DNA from 2 places in the Brevibacillus agri genome. Region 1 is predicted to be linked to the other one. Evidence: riboswitches for the same ligand, from Rfam matches in the RefSeq annotation. Region 1 holds a riboswitch; the other holds the start of a gene.
What was found. Region 1 has a riboswitch for FMN ahead of ribD (bifunctional diaminohydroxyphosphoribosylaminopyrimidine deaminase/5-amino-6-(5-phosphoribosylamino)uracil reductase RibD). Riboswitches for the same ligand answer to the same signal wherever they lie in the genome.
Positions count from the first base shown of each region.

Region 1 (8,877 bases):
CGTCTTCCGCTCGTCCAGCATCGCCAGCACGGTCTGCGAACGCTCCTGCGCCGAGATGCCTGTATGCGTGCTCACCTCGTCAATCGACACGGTAAACGCCGTCCCTTGCTTGTCCGTGTTGTGCCTGACCATTGGGGTGAGCGCAAGCCGCGCGGCCTGTTCCTCCGTCACCGGGACGCAGACAAGACCGCGCCCGTGCGTCGCCATAAAGTTAATCATCTCCGGCGCAGCCGCTTCCGCCAGGCAGACGAAGTCCCCTTCATTTTCCCGATCCTCGTCATCCACGACGATGATGGCTTTTCCTTGGCGCAAATCTTCCAGCGCCTCTTCTATGCGATGAAACATGGGCTTGTCCCTCCTCGTTCAAACGAATCCGTTTTCCTGCAAAAAAGCCATGCTGATTTTCGCGCCTTTTGCTTCGGTCTGATTGCCGCCTGCTGGCTTGCCGCGATAGCCCAAAAGCCGCTCGACGTACTTGCCGATAATATCTGTCTCCAGGTTCACCTGATCGCCCGCGCGCCGATCGTGCAGGCTGGTCGCTGCCAGCGTATGCGGGATGATCGACACCGAAAAATGCGCATCGGCAACGTCCACGACCGTAAGACTGATGCCATCGACGCAGATCGAGCCTTGCCTGATGACGTATCGTAACAGCTCCGGCGCGGCTTCAATGCGAAACAGCACAGCGTTGGCGTGCGGCTCTCGGGACAAAATCGTGCCCGTTCCGTCGATATGCCCGGAGACGATATGCCCGCCAAAGCGGTCGCCCAGCCGCATCGCCCGCTCCAGATTGACCCGCTGGCCTGTGCGCAGGTGACGGAGGGTTGTCTTTTTCATCGTCTCCGGCATGACATCTACGCTAAAATGCCGAGCCGAAAAAGACGTGACCGTCAGGCAAATCCCGTTGACGGCGATACTGTCGCCGAGCTTGACGCCTTCCAGCACCCGCTGCGCCCGAATGACCAGCCGACTCGCCTGCCCGTTGCCTGTGCTGGATTCCAACGTTCCGACTTCCTCCACCAGTCCGGTAAACATCGGCCTTTTCCTCCTCTTTGTGCTTTCTGAACAAAAATTTGCTCCCGTCGTCTGGCGACTGCTGCTCTCTGGCGCGAATGCGCAGAAAACGGAAAACCTGCTTCCAGCTACTTTTCCCATAGCGGATAACCGCTTATGCGCACGTCCTGCTCATCCAGCAGCTCGACAGTTGCATCCGCAAGCCGGACAGTCTGATCCATCGTGGCGAAGCCCGGTCCGCCAAATGGCGTGGGCGCGCCGCTTCCGCCGATCAGCTTCAACGACACGTAGCTGACGATCTTCTGGATCGCGCGCGCCTGTAAAAACGCCCCGTTCACTGCCTGCCCGCCTTCAACCAGCAGCGAAGTAATCCCGCACTCGCCCAGCGTATCCAGTACGTTTTCCACCGAAATTTGTCCGCTTGCCACAAACAGCCTGACGCCTTTTGCCGCCAATGCCGCACGCTTTTCTGGCGGAGCCGCCTCTGTCGTGAAAATCCAGGTCGGCGCATCCGCATTTTCGATCACGCGCGCTGCAAGTGGCGTGCGAAGCTCGCTGTCCAGGACGATCCGCACAGGCTGCCGTCCATACAACTGCTCCCCTTGTCTGGCCGTCAAAAGCGGATCGTCCGCCAAAACGGTTCCTACCCCGACCAAAATCGCATCGTGCTGTCTCCGCAGTTCGTGCACCTCCGCGCGCGCCCGTTCGCCCGTGATCCAGCGGCTGTGTCCTGTGACCGAAGCGATTTTGCCGTCCAGCGTGCTCGCCGTTTTCACCGTCACAAACGGGCGCTTCGTCGTGATGTAGTGGAAAAACACCTCGTTGAGCCTTTTCGCTTCCGCTTCGCCTACCCCGACGAGCACTTCCACTCCTGCGGCGCGCAGCTTCTCCACGCCTTTTCCAGCCACGAGCGGATTCGGGTCCAGCGTCGCAATCACAGCCCGGCGAATCCCCGCCGCCACTACCGCATCGGCGCAAGGGGGCGTTTTTCCGAAGTGGCTGCACGGCTCCAGCGTCACGTACAAAGTAGCGCCAGCCGCCTTTTCCCCTGCCATGCGCAGCGCATGCACCTCCGCATGCGGCTCCCCGGCACGCAAATGCGCGCCCATGCCTGCAACTGCTCCGTTGCTCACCAGGACTGCACCGACCAGTGGATTGGGGCTGGTCTGGCCGTGGGCCGAGCGCGCCAGCTCCAGCGCCAATGCCATGAACCGCTTGTCCTGCTCCATGTAAAACCTCCTTTTTCCTGCCTGGATTCCAGCCAAAACAAAAAGCCCTCGAAACCTCAAGCGTTTCAGGGCATAGGGAAAGAAGCCTTCTCGCATTCGTTTTTTGCAAAAATAACGATGCCAAAAAGCGCAGTCAGCTCTTCTTCCATCCGGACTTTACCGTCGGCTCTGGAGTTGCACCAGATCAGTCGCAAACCGTCACGGTCCACGAGTCGCGGGCTCAGACGATGGTTCGCCATCGCCATTACCGCCGGTCAGGAATTTCACCTTGCCCTGAAGATTTTCGCTATGAAGTTGCGGAATAAAAAACGCCCGTGAGAACATGCTCAGGGCGTAGGGAAAGAAACCTCGCAAATGCCTGTTTTTGAAAAAACAGCTCTGAGGTTATGCCAATACCTTCTCCCATCCGGACTTTACCGTCGGCCTTGGATTTGCACCAAGTCAGTCGCTATCCAACTGCGATAGCGAGTCGCGGGCTCAGACGTGCGTTCGTCATTACCGCCGGTCGGGAATTTCACCCTACCCTGAAGGCTGGTATTCAGTTAGGCAAAGTATAGCACATTTTTCACGTTCGCTGTCATTTTTTTAGGCAGAAGTGTTTTTCTCCTGCCTGCAAGCTTTGTTACAACATAGTCAGCAGCTCGCGCAAATCCGCAATGTACGCTTGCGGTGCCACGTCATGGCGCTCCATGTCTTGCGCATGTCCCTGGTAGGCGATAAACGCCACCTCCCCGTCCTGCGCGGCTTTTCCGTCAATCCAGGAATCCCCGACCATCGTCCAGGCCGAAGCAGGCATATCGGGATACTGCCTGCGAATGTAATGAATCCCGGACGGGTGCGGCTTCAAGGTCGTCATCTGCTCGCGCGCCACAATCTTCTCGAAGCAGCCCGCAATACCGGTTTGGTGCAGCGCTTCCTCTGCGGCAGCGTAGGCGTTGTTGGTCAAAATGAACAAATGATGCCGCTCCATGAGCTGCGCGAGCACTTCCTGGGCATGGTTCTCGAGAACAGCCTCGTGCATCCCCGCCTTTTCGATTGCCGTGACGGCTCCCCACATCTCCTGTTCGAGCTGGCTGGTCAGCCTGCCCGACTTTCGGCCAAGCTCGATCAGTTGCGAGGCGGTATGGCTGTGCCAGTCGAAGGTCGGCTCTATCAGACCATGCTCCGTCCACAACTGAAAAATTGCCTGCTTCATTTCCGCAAAATTGATCTTCGAGTGCAGCAGCGTATTGTCCATGTCAAAAATGATGCCTGTTGCAAAGCGTCTGTTCATTTCCTTTCCAGCCCCCTCGTCTTCGGTCCGTTCCCGTCTCTTGCGCTCGCAAGCCGCTTTTTTCAGTATAGCAAACAAGCTGCTCCCCCGATTGCCGAATGCTGGAAACAGGACTTTTTCCATATGGAGAACCAAAAATGACATAGAATATTTTCTACGTATGATGAAGAGGAGATGATGATACGTGATGAAAAAGAAAGCGTGGGCGCACGTCGCTCTGTCGCTCTTCGCAGCAGTGGCGATCAGTGCGTGCAGCCAGCCAGCTTCAGTGGATCAACCGGCACAGCAAGCGGAACAGCAAACACCGCAACAGTCAGCGCAGCAACCAGCACAGCAGACTGCGCAACAGCCGACCCAGCAAACTTCCGGCGACACTGCTGCCCAGCCTGCCTCTGAACAGAAGCGGCCGGAATATCTCCCAGCCGATTTCCCGCTCCCGGAGGTCGCCGAAATTAGCACCTCGCATTCCGAAATCAAAGACGGCAAAAAGTTTGTCCTGCTCATTTTCAGCACAAAGGAAAGCATGCCAGCCGTAACCAAGCTGTACAAAGACTACTTCAAGACGCAAAACCTCTCTGACTCCGGGCAAACCATCGACGACTAAAACATCATTATTCAGGGAGGCAACATCGAGAAAAAACAGTCCTGGTCGATGATCGGCGGCCCGCTCAGCGGCCAGGAAGGCGTCATCGAGCTGACTGTCACCTGGGCGGAGCAGTAAGCAAGGGCAGCCATCTCCATGAAAAAAGCGACAGCTCGCACGCTGCCGCTTTTTTTCGTTTCCGCCGCGCCTTCTACGGGCTGTCGTCCATACCTTCCATGGGCGCACGCGGCACATCCGGCTTGCCTTCCGGATTGTTGTACAAATACTGCGGCACGTCGCCGATGATGAGGGAGTGCGTGATCGGGATTTTCGTCGTAACCGTCTGCTCCTCGGTCGCAAACGGAATGACGATGCGCAAGTCGACCTCTACGAAAATGTAGACCGTGGCGAGCACCATGTTGATGCCCGCCTCCTTCAGCTCTGTCTCCAGCTTCGTTTTCACAGAGCCGATCGGCACGAAGGTCACGGGCAAGTTCGGCCCCATTTGCGCCAGAAACGTATTCCCTGTCGCCAGGCCAAGCGGAATCGTGCGGTCCACTTTTTCCGTCTCGAACTCCTGGAGCTTGTTCTGGACGCGCGAGGTGGTTTCGCCGACAATTCTTGCGTACTCCTTGAAGTTGAACTGATACGCCTGAATTTGCCCCTCGTTGTTCTTCTCGATCTTCACGATCTGGTTGAAGTCGACGCCTTGCTGGGAAATCCGCTTGGTGACCGCATCCGTAATCGCTTCCTTCGCCAATTGCTCTGCTTTTTGAGTAGCCAGGATCAACAGTGTCGGCTCCAGCCGATGCTGCAAAAAAACGAGCGTCTGAATCGACAGCACAAAAAAAATCACCAGCGCGATCAAAAACGCTTTCGTTCGGGAAAGCGGGTTTCTCCAACGCCGACGGGGTCGAAATATAGCCACTCCCGTCACCTCCCAATTGGTACATCCTATGGTGAGTGACGGGAAAAAAGACTACCCGCGACGAGCGCCGCCCGCTTGCTGTGCCTTGCGCACATAGCATCCCAGACCGAGCAGTGCCAGAGCCAAAAGCGCCTGCGCGACGGCGACCATCGCTGCCAATCCTAAGACAGCGGAAATCGCGGGCGCCGCCAAAAATCCGACAAAAAACCCGCTGCGGCTAAACAAGCCCTGTACCCCCAGCACCTTGCCGCGCACCTCGTTTTTGGCCTGCTGCAACAGCGTGCTCTCCAAGACTTGAGCCGCTCCGCCAAAAAGCCCCGCGCCCGCGAGCAAAAGCAGCGCCCAAACCGCACCGTCGGCGGCAAACGCAAGCACGATGAACACAGCCAGGAGCCAATGCGCCCCCAGCATCCCAGGCCAAGGCGCAACGGGAATGCGCCCCACCAGATAAGCGCCGAGCAGGCCGCCGACACTCATGACTGACCACATCATCCCGTGCAAGGTCGCGTCCCCGTGGCTAATCTGATCTGCCAAAAACGGCAAACCGTAGTTATGCGAAGCCGTGCTGATCGACAGCGGCGCAGCCAGCAGGCTGATGGCAAGCAATACGGGCGCGCTTTGCAAGTACCTGACGGCTGCCCGCATGCCACGCTCCTTTTGCTTCCCCCCGCTGTCTCCGGCAGAGCGCTCGCCAGCCGCCCCGCTTTTCGGCCATGCCCGGCTCTCCCAGCGCATCCGGGTCAAGAGCAAAGCCGAGAGGAAGAAGCTGGCTGCATCTGCGCCAATGACGAGCGCGTAGCCAACACGGTCAGTCAAAAAGCCCCCCAGCACAAAGCCCGCCATGCCTACGAGCGATTCCAGGCGCACCTTGAGCCCGTTCACCCACACCAGCCGCTCCATCCCGAACATCTGCGGCAGCGAAGCCTGAAAGCTGATCGTAAACAGCGTGTACAGCATGCCTTTGAGAAACGCTGCGGCAACCACGACATACGGATGCGGAGCAGCGATGATTGCGAGAAGCGCAAGTCCTGCTCCGATATCGCTTGCGATCATGGCATGCCTGCGGTCCATCCGGTCAGCCAGCATGCCCGCAAACGGGCTGAACAGCATGCCGCCTACCTGACGGGCGACAAAAAAGGCCGTCAGCCAAAAGGCGCTATGCTCAAATGTGAAAATCAACGCGCTGCACGCGATCAAATCCATTCGCGAGCCAAGCGAAGACAGCGCATTGACGTACAAGTAATGTTTTACGTTCATGTGTGCCAAACCTCCTGTCAGTCGCAGGCGGTTCGGACAGACGCCCCCCGCTACAGGGTGCGTACACTGATTGTGGCAGTTGACATGCGCATGCCTCCTCATGTGTTGAGTTGGGTACAAACCATTGTTGAACTTGGACAATCACTTTTGACGGGGGCCGTCCCCTCACCGTCTTCGTGCGGCACCAACTGCCGTATCCCCATGATAGAGCGAGGCAAGCTGCCTTGTCACGCCAAATCGTTTGACTGGCCTTCGCAAAAAAACGCGCTTCCCCTACGTCAGACTGCAACCGTTTCTCATATGGTAAGGGGAAGATCTTTTTTCGCCTCAGGAGGTTTGTCATGAATTTGCAACGTTTGGAACAAGCATTTGGCTCCCTCGTTTTCCCCAGTCACGCTGAGCTGAGGCAGGCGCTCGTTTCCCTTTCGCTCTGCCCAGAAGATATCGCGTCCCACATTCCCCAGCCTGAACAGCTCCCCTACGGACGCAAAATTTTGTACCAGACGCCGCACGTCGAAGTCGTCCTGATCCATCTGCCCAGCATGCAGGAGTCTGTCCCGCACAACCATGGCGATTCCTTTGGCTGGGAATGGATCATTTCCGGGACGCTCACCAATGTCGTCTACCTTCCTGCCGATCGCGAGGGAGAGGTGTTTCGCGCCCAGACAACCCATGTCAGCGCCGGAGACTGCTACTACGTCGCCCCCGGCGAAATTCACGCCATCCGCAACAACACAGACGCGCCGGTGTACTCGCTCAACGTCTACACGCCGCCGCTGCAAAACTCCCGGCAGTATCACCCGACCACTTCTGCGACCTGACGCAACGAACACACGCTCATGAAAAAAACAGTACGCCCCCCACCGACGGCCGTACTGTTTTTTCTTCGCCTACAAATTTTCCGTGATCTCCGACAGCTCGTCCGCGGAGCTGGCTACTTGCGCCACAGCCTGGTTCATATCCTCCATGACCTTGAAGAAGTTTTCCAGCTCTTTTTGAATGTGCGAGCTCTGCTCCTTGCTGTCCGAGACAGCGTTGATAATGCCCTCGAAAAACGCATTCGTCTCGTCCGTCATTTTTGTGCTCGACTTCACGAGCCCCTGGATTTCCAGCACGACCGATGACAGGACAGTCGTTTGCTGATTCGTTCTCTCGATCAGCTCCCGCACGCCGAATACCGATTTTTTCGTCTGCTCGGCCAGCTTGCGCACCTCGTCGGCTACGACCGCAAAGCCTCGCCCCTGCTCTCCGGCTCTCGCGGCTTCGATCGCCGCATTGAGCGCCAACAGATTGGTCTGCTCGGCAATCGCCGTCACCACGTCGACAATTCCGCGAATTTTTTCCGCGTTGTCCTCCAGCGTGTTCATTTCTTCGGAAATTTGCTTCACGCTCTGCTGGATCAGCCCCATCTGCTCCTGCTGCTTCTCCAGCTTTTCCTTGCCCTCCCGGGACAGCTCCTGCGCCTTGCTGGAAAAATCCGTGCCGTTTTCGGCGTAGCGAAGCACTTCGCGCGACTGCTCCGTCAGTTGCTCGACGGACGCGCTGTTTTCCTCCGAGACGGCTGCCAGCTCATGCGCGGAATTGGTCAGCAAAACCCGCAGTTCGTCCTTTTTGGCCTGCTCGGCGCGACGAACACGCTCATGTTCATTCTCGTATTCTTCCAGCACGATTTGCTGCTCGATGTTGAGAATTTTGCTCACCGCAGTGAGCGCCAGCACGAACTCATCCTTGTCCGCGATGTTTTTATGCAGAATATCCATAATGGATATGAACAAATTTTGAAACGCACTCAAGTACCATTTCGGCTCCAGTCCGATCCGCATGTGAATGATGGCGATCCTGCTGCGCTGCTCGATGTACGCGGCGTCGATACAGCCGTTGAACATCTCTGTGATATGGCGGGTCAGTGTGCCCTTCAGTCTGGCAATGGTGCTGTTTTTGTCCACAATGCTCATGAGCAGTGGTTCAGTTTCAATATTCGAATAAAAGAAGTCTACAATTTTGTCAATATTGCGAACGATAAGCGGTTGAAGCGCTTTGACAATCGACAAGTCCTCCTCTGTCAGATGGATCAGCGCCAGTTGCCTGGAGAGGGTGGTTTGCCCGTGAAGCTGTACTTTTCCCTGTTCCTTGCGCTCCTGGAAAAACGACTCCTTTTTGACTTTTCCTTTCAATCCAAACAGGCTGGAAAATGGACATGTACTCATACGCCGAACTCCTTTTTACCGAATAAAAAATGGCTGTACTAACCATATTAGGTAGAGTAAACGAATAATTTCCAATTGGCATATCCTTTTAATTATATACCCGATTCTTCTATCGTGTAAACCACGCCCCAAACAAAGAGAGCGCCCTTTCTCTTGAAAAGGAAGGCCCCCTCCACGCTCTACATCTCTGCTTTTTTCACTTCTGCCTTTTGCAGCTTCCAGCCCGTCTTGTCCCATTTCCACAGCGACTCGACGTAGGCAATCGTGTCGGCGTTGGCTACGCCGCTCACCCGCTGCACGCCTTTCAGCTCGCAGACGCCGTCGCGGTTCTCGTCCACAGGCGTAAGCACGCTGAAGCTGTTCGGCATCACCTCGGTCGGCGTCAG
Region 1 is NZ_CP026363.1:1,478,068-1,486,944, reverse strand. It holds gene BA6348_RS07410 (bifunctional 3,4-dihydroxy-2-butanone-4-phosphate synthase/GTP cyclohydrolase II) at 1-345, opposite strand, end outside; gene BA6348_RS07405 (riboflavin synthase) at 364-1,035, opposite strand; gene ribD (bifunctional diaminohydroxyphosphoribosylaminopyrimidine deaminase/5-amino-6-(5-phosphoribosylamino)uracil reductase RibD) at 1,143-2,243, opposite strand; FMN riboswitch at 2,377-2,528, opposite strand; FMN riboswitch at 2,634-2,779, opposite strand; gene BA6348_RS07395 (HAD family hydrolase) at 2,866-3,516, opposite strand; gene BA6348_RS07390 (hypothetical protein) at 3,704-4,120, shown strand; gene BA6348_RS26540 (hypothetical protein) at 4,132-4,278, opposite strand; gene yunB (sporulation protein YunB) at 4,311-5,036, opposite strand; gene BA6348_RS07380 (MFS transporter) at 5,079-6,284, opposite strand; gene BA6348_RS07375 (cysteine dioxygenase) at 6,626-7,105, shown strand; gene BA6348_RS07370 (globin-coupled sensor protein) at 7,175-8,491, opposite strand; gene BA6348_RS07365 (hypothetical protein) at 8,671-8,877, opposite strand, start outside.

Region 2 (8,877 bases), 2.0 Mb from region 1:
AATGCACGTCATGACGGATTCCGTACCGGAGTTGTTGAAGCGGATGCGCTCCATCGACGGGATCGCTTCGCGGATCATGTTGGCAAAAGTTACTTCCCACGGAGTCGGCGTCCCGTACAGCGTGCCGTTCGCCGCCGCTTCGCAGATCGCTTTGGTTACATGCGGATGGGCGTGGCCTGTAATGATCGGGCCATACGCCGCCAAATAGTCAATATATCGGTTGCCGTCCACGTCCCAGAAATACGCGCCCTGGGCACGCTCCATCGTCACGGGCGCTCCCCCGCCTACGGCCTTGAAAGAACGGGAAGGGCTGTTTACCCCACCGAGAATGACATCCATGGCTTGTTCGTGCAGCAGCGCGGATCGTTCACGTTTCATGCGTTTTTCCCTCTTTTCTTTTCGAAAAAGTCCTTCATTATCTTAACACAGCCAAAGACACCTGAATATGGATGGGGAGCTATAGCTGGAAAAAAGGAAAAATGATACAATTTTCAAGCAAATCACTACACATAAAAGGCGGTAGTTCACCATGAAACTTGAGTGCATCTCCATTAAAGGAAGCGGCAATACCAATGAGGACGCCTATGTGATTTCCCAGACCGGGCAGGTGTACGCGGTGATTGACGGCGTGTCGTCGCTGGTTCCGTACGAAAACCGGGCCGGGCAAACCGGAGGAGCGATTGCGGCAGAGTTGGTGAAAAGGCAGCTTGAGGCGATGCCCCACGATGCGGTTTTGCCCGATTACCTGGCGCGCGTAAACGAGCAATTGCGCGAGCAGATGCGCGAAGGCGGCGTCGATCTGGCGAAAAAAGAAGCGCTGTGGGGAGCGGCGTGCGCGGTCGTCCGCTTGAAAGACAACTGCCTCGAATACGCCCAGAGCGGAGACTGTATGATTTTTGCCGTCTACGAGGACGATGCGGTGCGGCCGCTGACCTACCCGCAAGTCCGCTTGCTGGAGCAACAGGCACTGGCAAGCTGGGAAGCAGGGATTCGCGAGGGGCTGTCCACCCGCGTCGAGTTGCGCGAGCGATGTATGGAGATCCTGATTCATAACCGCTACCAGGCGAATGAACCAGGAGGCTACGGTGTTTTGAACGGCGATCCCGCCTGCGCGGATTTTGTGGAGTATGGACGGGTTAACCGGGCGGGGGTAAAAGCGCTGGTGCTGGCAACCGATGGACTTTTCATGCCGGCTGCTTTTGGCGGTGACGAGCCAGGCTGGGAGGAAACGGCGCTGCCGATCTTCCGCAAAGGACTGCAGCGCTATGCAGATGAACTGATTGCGCTGGAAAACAGCGACCCGGAATGCATTCGCTACCCCCGCTTCAAAAAGTCGGACGACAAGACAGGGATTGTCCTGTTTTTGCGCTGATAGTTTGCTACAGTTTGCCTTTTGCACATTTTCACATGCTCGTATACACTAACAGTTGTTATTTGAAGCAAGCCAAAAAGGACGGTTTTCCATGATCCAAGTGAAGCATTTGCAAAAGGAGTTCCGCATCCACCAGGCCAGATCCGGCCTCGGGGGTGCTTTTCGTGACTTGTTCAGCCGCGAGTACAAGACAGTCAAAGCGGTGAATGACCTTTCTTTCACCGTGGAAGAGGGCGAGATGTTCGCCCTGATCGGGGAAAACGGCGCCGGGAAATCGACGACCATCAAGATGCTGACGGGCATTTTGACCCCGAGCGACGGCGAGATCGTCATCAACGGCTACGTCCCGTTCAAACAGCGCGAGGAATACGTGCGCTCCATCGGCGTCGTCTTCGGGCAGCGCTCACAGCTTTGGTGGGATTTGTCCCCGTTGGAGTCGTTTCGCCTGCTAAAAAGCGTCTACAAGGTCGACGAGACAGAGGGCGAAAAGTGGCTCGCGCGCTTGATCGAGGAGCTGGAAATCAGCCCGTTCGTCAGCCAGCCGGTGCGCAAGCTGAGCCTCGGCCAGCGGATGCGCTGCGAGGTAGCGGCTTCCTTGATCCACAAGCCGCGGCTGTTGTTCCTCGACGAGCCGACAGTCGGGCTGGACGTGCTGGTGAAGCAAAAAATCCGCGAGTTTTTGCGCAATCTGAACGAGACGGAAAACATGACCATCCTGCTGACCACGCACGACGTTTCCGACATCGAGGCGCTCTGTAAACGGGTGCTGGTCATGGACAAAGGCAAGCTGATCTTCGACGGCCTGCTCAGCGACCTGAAGGAAAAGTGGGGCAATGGCACAGAGATTTCCTTCCAGATGAAAAAGCGCACCTCCGCAGCCGAACTGCGCCAGACACTCGGCGAAATGCCGTGCGAAGTCACGCAGGAAAACGACTTCACCCTGAGCGTCAAGGTGCCGCAAAGCCAGGAAATGCTGCCGTTCGTCCTGTCCACGGTTATGTCGTCGTTCGAGGTCAGCGACGTGAAAATTATGGAGACGAGCACAGAGGACATCGTCCGCAACATTTACCAGGTAGATACAGAGGTGCGGGACCATGCATAGGCTCTACATGGAACTGATCCGCATGCGGTTTTTGACCATGCTCGCCTACCGGGTGAACTACTACAGCGGCATCATCATTTACGCGATCAACATCGGGGCCTACTACTTTTTGTGGGGCGCCATCTACGGCGACCAGCAGCAGCTTGGCGGGCTATCGGTCGAGCAGATGACCTCCTACGTGGCGATCGCCTGGATGTCGCGCGCTTTTTACTTTAACAACATTGACACGGAGATCGCCCAGGACGTTCGCGAGGGCAAGGTCGCCATCGAAATGATCCGTCCCTACAACTACTTGTCGGTGAAAACGGCGCAGGCGTTCGGGGAAGGGATTTTCCGCTTTCTGTTTTTCGCCGGGCCGGGGATTTTTCTCATCAGCCTGATTATTCCCTTTCACTTCCCGGCGACCGCGACCGGCTGGGGGCTGTACCTGCTCAGTCTGATGTTCGCTTTTCTCATTAATACGCAGATTAACCTGCTGACGGGTCTGTTCACGTTTTTCCTGTTCCGCAACGACGGGATGATGCGGGCGAAGCGGGTCGTCGTCGATCTGATGTCCGGCCTCGTGCTGCCGATCAGCTTTTTTCCGGGCTGGGCGCAGACCGTCATGGGCTTTCTGCCGTTTCAGGCCGTCAACTACTATCCGAGTCTGATTTTCACCGGAGCGATTACCCCTGGACGGGCCTGGGAATTGATCGGCTTTCAGGCGATCTGGATGGTTGTCATTCTGGTCCCCATCCTGGTTTTGTGGCGTATGGCCCGAAATCGGCTGGTCGTGCAAGGAGGGTAGACGATGCAAAACGTGAAACATATTATCGGCATTTTTGCCGACTACCTGGGCCAGTATTTCAAAACGAGGCTTGCCTATCGGGCTGACTTTCTCGGGGAGCTTGTGTCCAACCTCGTTTCCGAGTTGATTAACCTCGTGTTCATCATCGTCGTGTTCACGCACGTCCCGATGATGAAAGACTGGACGCGGGACGAAATCATTTTCATTTACGGGTTCTTTTTGGTGCCGTATGCGCTGTTCTCGATGTTTTTCGGCTTTTGGGACTTCAACGAGCGCTACATTATCCGGGGCGAAATGGATCGCATCCTGACCAGGCCGATTCACAATCTGGCGCAGGTTTGTCTGGAATCCATCGCGCCGGACCGCATTTTCGGCATCATCACGGGCCTGATTATTATGGGCTATGCGGCGATCCAGCTCGACCTGTCGTTTTACTGGTACGACCCGCTGATCTTCATCGGGCTGGTCGTGAGCGGCGCTCTCATCTACGGCGGCGTGTACACAGCGATTGCGGCGGTCAGCTTTTTCTCTGATTCGCGGACGGGAATCGCCCCGATGATCTACAACATTCAGCAGTACGGCCGCTATCCGGTGGATGTGTACAACAAAGCGATCCGCTTCGTGCTGACCTATGTACTGCCGTTTGCCTTCGTCGGCGTCTACCCGGCTGCCTACTTTTTGCGCAAAGAAGTCTGGTACACCTACGCGGCGTTTACTCCGCTCGTGGCTGTCGTTTTCTTTGGCCTCGGCCTGTTTGTGTGGAACTGGGGGGTCAGCAAATATCGGGGAGCGGGTTCGTAGCAGTCGCGGCCTGATTCGATGCTGGAGGAGCCGAATGTATATTTTTATTTGCGGCTCGTTATGATAACATTAGAGGTAACAAGCGAAAAAAAGACCGTCCGGCGGCAACCGGAGCGGTCTGTACAATGGAAGCTTCCCTCAAGGGGTTCGGCTCAAAATTTCTGGAAGAATAGACCGCTGGAATTGGGACTCAAGGGCGGTCTATTTCTTTTTGGTCAAGGTAACTACCAACCCGATCAAAGCGACCAGGAGCATATCCTATTAAATTCATCGGAAAACAATAAAAAATTGTCGATTTAGCCGTTTCCTCTATTGTCAAATCAAAAAAGCGCAGTATAATATGCAATAGACAACTACACAAATCCTTCGGGGCAGGGTGCAATTCCCGACCGGCGGTGATCGTGTCACGAGCACGTTAAGCCCGCGAGCCTCCCCAGCTTGTCAGCAAGCGACGGAGTGCAGGATCTGGTGAGATTCCAGAGCCGACAGTACAGTCTGGATGGGAGAAGGATGACGACAGTACGTTTTCTGCACGTGCTTGTTTGCCTGTGCAAACGGGAAAAGCTGCAAAAGGGGCATGCAAAATCAGCACCTTTTGTTTCGCGAACCTGTTTCCTGCACATGCTTTGTCATACGCCTGTAATCTGCCCTGAGAATCTTTCTCAGGGTATTTTTGCGTTTCCGCAGGCAAAGCGTATGAGTAGCAACACGTGTGGCACGACCACTGTTGCCATTCCTCAAAGAAGGAGAACAAAGAGGAGATGGTACACATGAAAGAAACAGCCTTGCATTCTTCGCGCAGAGCAACCCAGCGGATCGTGACGATTCCGATGCTGGCCGCCGTTGCCTTTATCCTGCAATTTTTGGAGGTTCCCGTTCCGCTGATGCCGAGCTTTCTGAAGCTTGATTTCAGCACGCTGCCAGCGTTGATCGGCGGGCTTATGTACGGTCCGGTGGCCGGAATCATCATCGAAGTTTTGAAAAATACATTGCACTTTCTGTTTAAAAATGCAGACGGACTCTTGATCGGCGAGATTGCCAATGTGATTGCCGGCGCCAGCTTCATTTTGCCGGCTATCCTGCTGCAACGCAGCGGCCAGGGCAAAAAAGGTTTTCTGACAGGGCTTGCGCTCGGGACATTGCTGATGACGGTCGTCATGGCTGTCGCCAACGCATACGTCCTGCTCCCGGCTTACGCTGTGCTCTACCATATGCCGATGGCAGAACTGCTCGCGATGTTCAATGCGACGAGCGTCTGGTCCCTCGTCTTGGTCGGCATTGTGCCGTTCAACATTTTCAAAGGCGTCGTGCTCGCCTTGGTCGCCTATCCTGTTTACGCCAAGCTGGGCGCTCGCCTGGCCCTGCGTACCACAAATTGACATCGGCCTTTCGACTTGCTAAGATATGTTCTTAAACGAACCGTTTTTGTGAAAAGGCTATGAAAGGACCCGCAGCTATTTCCCTTGTTCCAGAGAGTCGGCCCTAGTCTGGAAGGCTGATACGAGGCATACCTGCACCCCATCCTGAAGCCGCCAGCGACGAGCTGGTCCGGTCGCCCCGCCGTTATCGGGTTGGAAAAGAGGACTGTGGCACAAGCCATGGTCAATCAGGGTGGTACCGCGGAAGTCAATCCTCCGTCCCTTTTGGGATGGGGGATTTTTTGCATTTCATGCGAAGAAAAAAGGAGCGTAGAAGGATGAAAGAGGACAAAGCGTTTGTAAAAGAAATTACACCGCAGTCGGAAGATTTTTCGCGCTGGTACATTGATGCGATCAAAAAGGCGGACTTGATGGACTACACCCCGGTGCGCGGCTGCATCGTCTTCAAGCCCGACGGCTTCGAGCTGTGGGAACGGATTCAGGAGGCGATGGACAAACGGTTCAAGGAAACCGGACATCGCAATGCCTACTTCCCGATGCTGATTCCCGAGTCGTTTTTCCAAAAAGAAAAAGAGCACATCGAGGGCTTCAACCCAGAACTGCCATGGGTGACCGAAGCGGGCGGCGAACAGTTGGAGGAAAAGCTCGCCCTGCGCCCGACCTCGGAGACGATCATCGGCCACATGTACAGCCAGTGGATTCAGAGCTACCGCGACTTGCCGATCCTGATTAACCAGTGGGCCAACGTGTTCCGCTGGGAAAAGCGCACGATGCCGTTTTTGCGCACATCGGAATTTCTCTGGCAGGAAGGCCACACCGCCCATGCGACAGAAGAAGAGGCGCGCCAGGAAACGATGCAGATGCTCGAAATTTATCGCGAAGTAGTCGAGCAGGAGCTGGCGATTCCGGTATGGAAAGGGCAAAAGACGCCGAGCGAGCGCTTCGCGGGTGCGGTTGACACGTACTCGATCGAAGCGATGATGAAGGACGGAAAAGCCGTGCAGGCGGGCACCTCGCACTATTTGGGCGACAAGTTTGCGCGCGGCTTCGAGATCAAGTTTTTGGACCGCGACAATCAGTTCAAGTACGTGCATACGACCTCGTGGGGCAGCTCGACGCGGCTCATCGGCTCGATGATCATGGTGCACGGCGACGACCGCGGCCTGGCGCTGCCGCCACGGATGGCGCCTACGCAAGTCATCATGATTCCGGTAGGTCCGATGAAGCTGCGGGAAAAAGTGATGGAGGCGTTCGATCCGCTTTTCGACGAGATCAAAGCGGCAGGGGTTCGCGTGCGTGCCGACTTGCGTGAAGAGACGCCGGGCTGGAAGTTCAACGAATGGGAAATGCGCGGGGTGCCGCTGCGCCTGGAGCTTGGGCCGCGCGATGTGGAAAACGGTCAGGCGATCCTGGCCCGCCGCGATACGGGCGAAAAAGTGACCGTGCCGCTGGCGGGAATTGCCCAGACGATTGCGAAGCTGCTCGAAGACATCCAGCAAAACATGTTCCAAAAAGCGCTGGCCTTCCGGGAAGCTAATTCTCATCTCGACGTCGACACGATGGAGCAGTTGGCTGCGCACATCGCCAACTGCGAAAGCGAGAACCGCCCAAGCGGCTGGGTGCTGGCCGGCTGGTGCGGAGACGACGCTTGCGAAGCCAAGGTCAAGGAAGAAACCAAATTTACCTCCCGCAACATTCCGTTCGATCCGCCTGCCCAAAAAGCAGCCTGCATTTGCTGCGGCAAAGAGGCGAAGCATACGGTCTGGTTCGGGCGGGCGTACTAGGCGGTTCTGGTAACGCATACGCTTGAACCGAAAACAAGGGAGTGCCCCTCGCGTGAAAAAGAGGGCACTCCCTTTTTGCCTGTGCGAAAAACTTAGCGGCCGAGCACCCAGTCGGCAAAAACCTGTGCGTCGGAAAAGCGGTAGTCCGGCTCCGGATCGAAGCTTCCGGCCTTTTGCGTGACGGGCAGCCAATCGACCCCGACCGTCGTAAGCCCTGCCGCACGCCCGGCCACGATGTCGGCATCGCTGTCGCCTACAAAAATCGTCTCCCCGGCCGTTGAGCCAAGCTCTTTCAGCGCAGTAAAAATGCCTTCCGGGTGCGGCTTTGGCTGGCTCACGTCATCGCCTGTAATCACGACGGAAAAATACGTTTCCAGTCCCCACTCGCGCAAGGAAATATCTGCGCTTCTCCGTCCTTTTCCCGTGACGATTCCCATCTGGACTCCAGCCGCGTGCAACTGCTCCAGCATGCGGGCGATTTCCCCGGGGTTTTGCACCCGGGCATGCTCGCTCGTGTAGATGGCAAAAAAATGATCCAGTGCCGCGGCATGCTCGTGTGCGGGCAGCCTGTTTTGCAAAATGCCTGTCTCCGTCGGCCCGAACAGCGCGACGATTTGCTCGTCTGTGTAATGCTCCTGCAAAAAGCGCTGAAAAGTCGAGCGAAAAGCCGTGAAGATGAGCGGGAGCGTATCGGCGACGGTTCCGTCAAAATCAAACAGAATGGTGCGCATCATCCACCCTCCTTTTGGGCTGAAAAACAAAGAAAAACCATCTTTCTTGATGGTTTTCCTGGTGTGGTTCTCTGCTTTTTACAGAGGCTTGTCCTGATCGTCTGCATCCTCAAACGGTTCTTCCGAATCGTCAGTCGGGTCAGCAGGCGTCAACGGGAACAGAACGTCGAAAAACTTGAATTTGCGGCGTCCCGGCTCGTTTTTAAAGCCTTTGTACTTCTGCAAAAGATCGCTGATGTCGTCGACCAGTTGGTTGCGTTCTTCCTGGCTCAAATAAAATTCAGTCAGGTTAAAAGCAAACGTGTTCTGGTATTCCTTGCGAACATCCTGATCGCTTGCCACGAAGCGGTTGAGTGTCCTCATGAGATCCTTTTCTGTCGTGCGAAACGGAGTGAACATGACGTCACTCAATTGCTGTGCGTTTTCCTCAATCATAAGCTGAAGCTTAACCTGAATCACCTTGGCGACTGGCTCGTAATATTTCTCAACGATGGAACCTTTGACGCGGGTATCCACCTGTTCGAGCAAACCAACACGCACGAGCTCCTTCACGTGGTAGTGAAGACGTGCAGCATTTTCGCCTAGTTCCGTAGCGATTTGTTTGGCCGTACGCGGCTCCAAATCCTCGAAGAGTTCTAAAATCTTAACCCGTTCTGCTATGGCAAGGGATTTAAGCGCTTCTGGATCGGTTACTTCAAAAAACTCTTTCATGCCAATTCTCACCATCCAACTGACTAGGCCATTTTTTTATTTTTCTTAATTAATTCTATCGTTTTCTGATTGAAAGCGCAACGTATATGCGGATGAAGTGCCTGTAAGCTTGTGGTAAAATGAGACAAGTGATTTTTACGGAGGGATGAGCATGATCGCAAGCGGACAAGCCGCGCCGTTATTTACATTGCAGGCCAATCAGGATCAGAC
Region 2 is NZ_CP026363.1:4,830,435-4,839,311, reverse strand. It holds gene BA6348_RS23705 (glutamate-1-semialdehyde 2,1-aminomutase) at 1-378, opposite strand, end outside; gene BA6348_RS23700 (protein phosphatase 2C domain-containing protein) at 530-1,372, shown strand; gene BA6348_RS23695 (ABC transporter ATP-binding protein) at 1,464-2,474, shown strand; gene BA6348_RS23690 (ABC transporter permease) at 2,467-3,261, shown strand; gene BA6348_RS23685 (ABC transporter permease) at 3,265-4,062, shown strand; FMN riboswitch at 4,421-4,577, shown strand; gene BA6348_RS23680 (ECF transporter S component) at 4,833-5,441, shown strand; gene proS (proline--tRNA ligase) at 5,759-7,225, shown strand; gene BA6348_RS23670 (HAD family hydrolase) at 7,318-7,956, opposite strand; gene BA6348_RS23665 (winged helix-turn-helix domain-containing protein) at 8,035-8,667, opposite strand; gene bcp (thioredoxin-dependent thiol peroxidase) at 8,819-8,877, shown strand, end outside.
Region 2: another riboswitch for FMN. It lies ahead of BA6348_RS23680 (ECF transporter S component); the one in region 1 lies ahead of ribD (bifunctional diaminohydroxyphosphoribosylaminopyrimidine deaminase/5-amino-6-(5-phosphoribosylamino)uracil reductase RibD).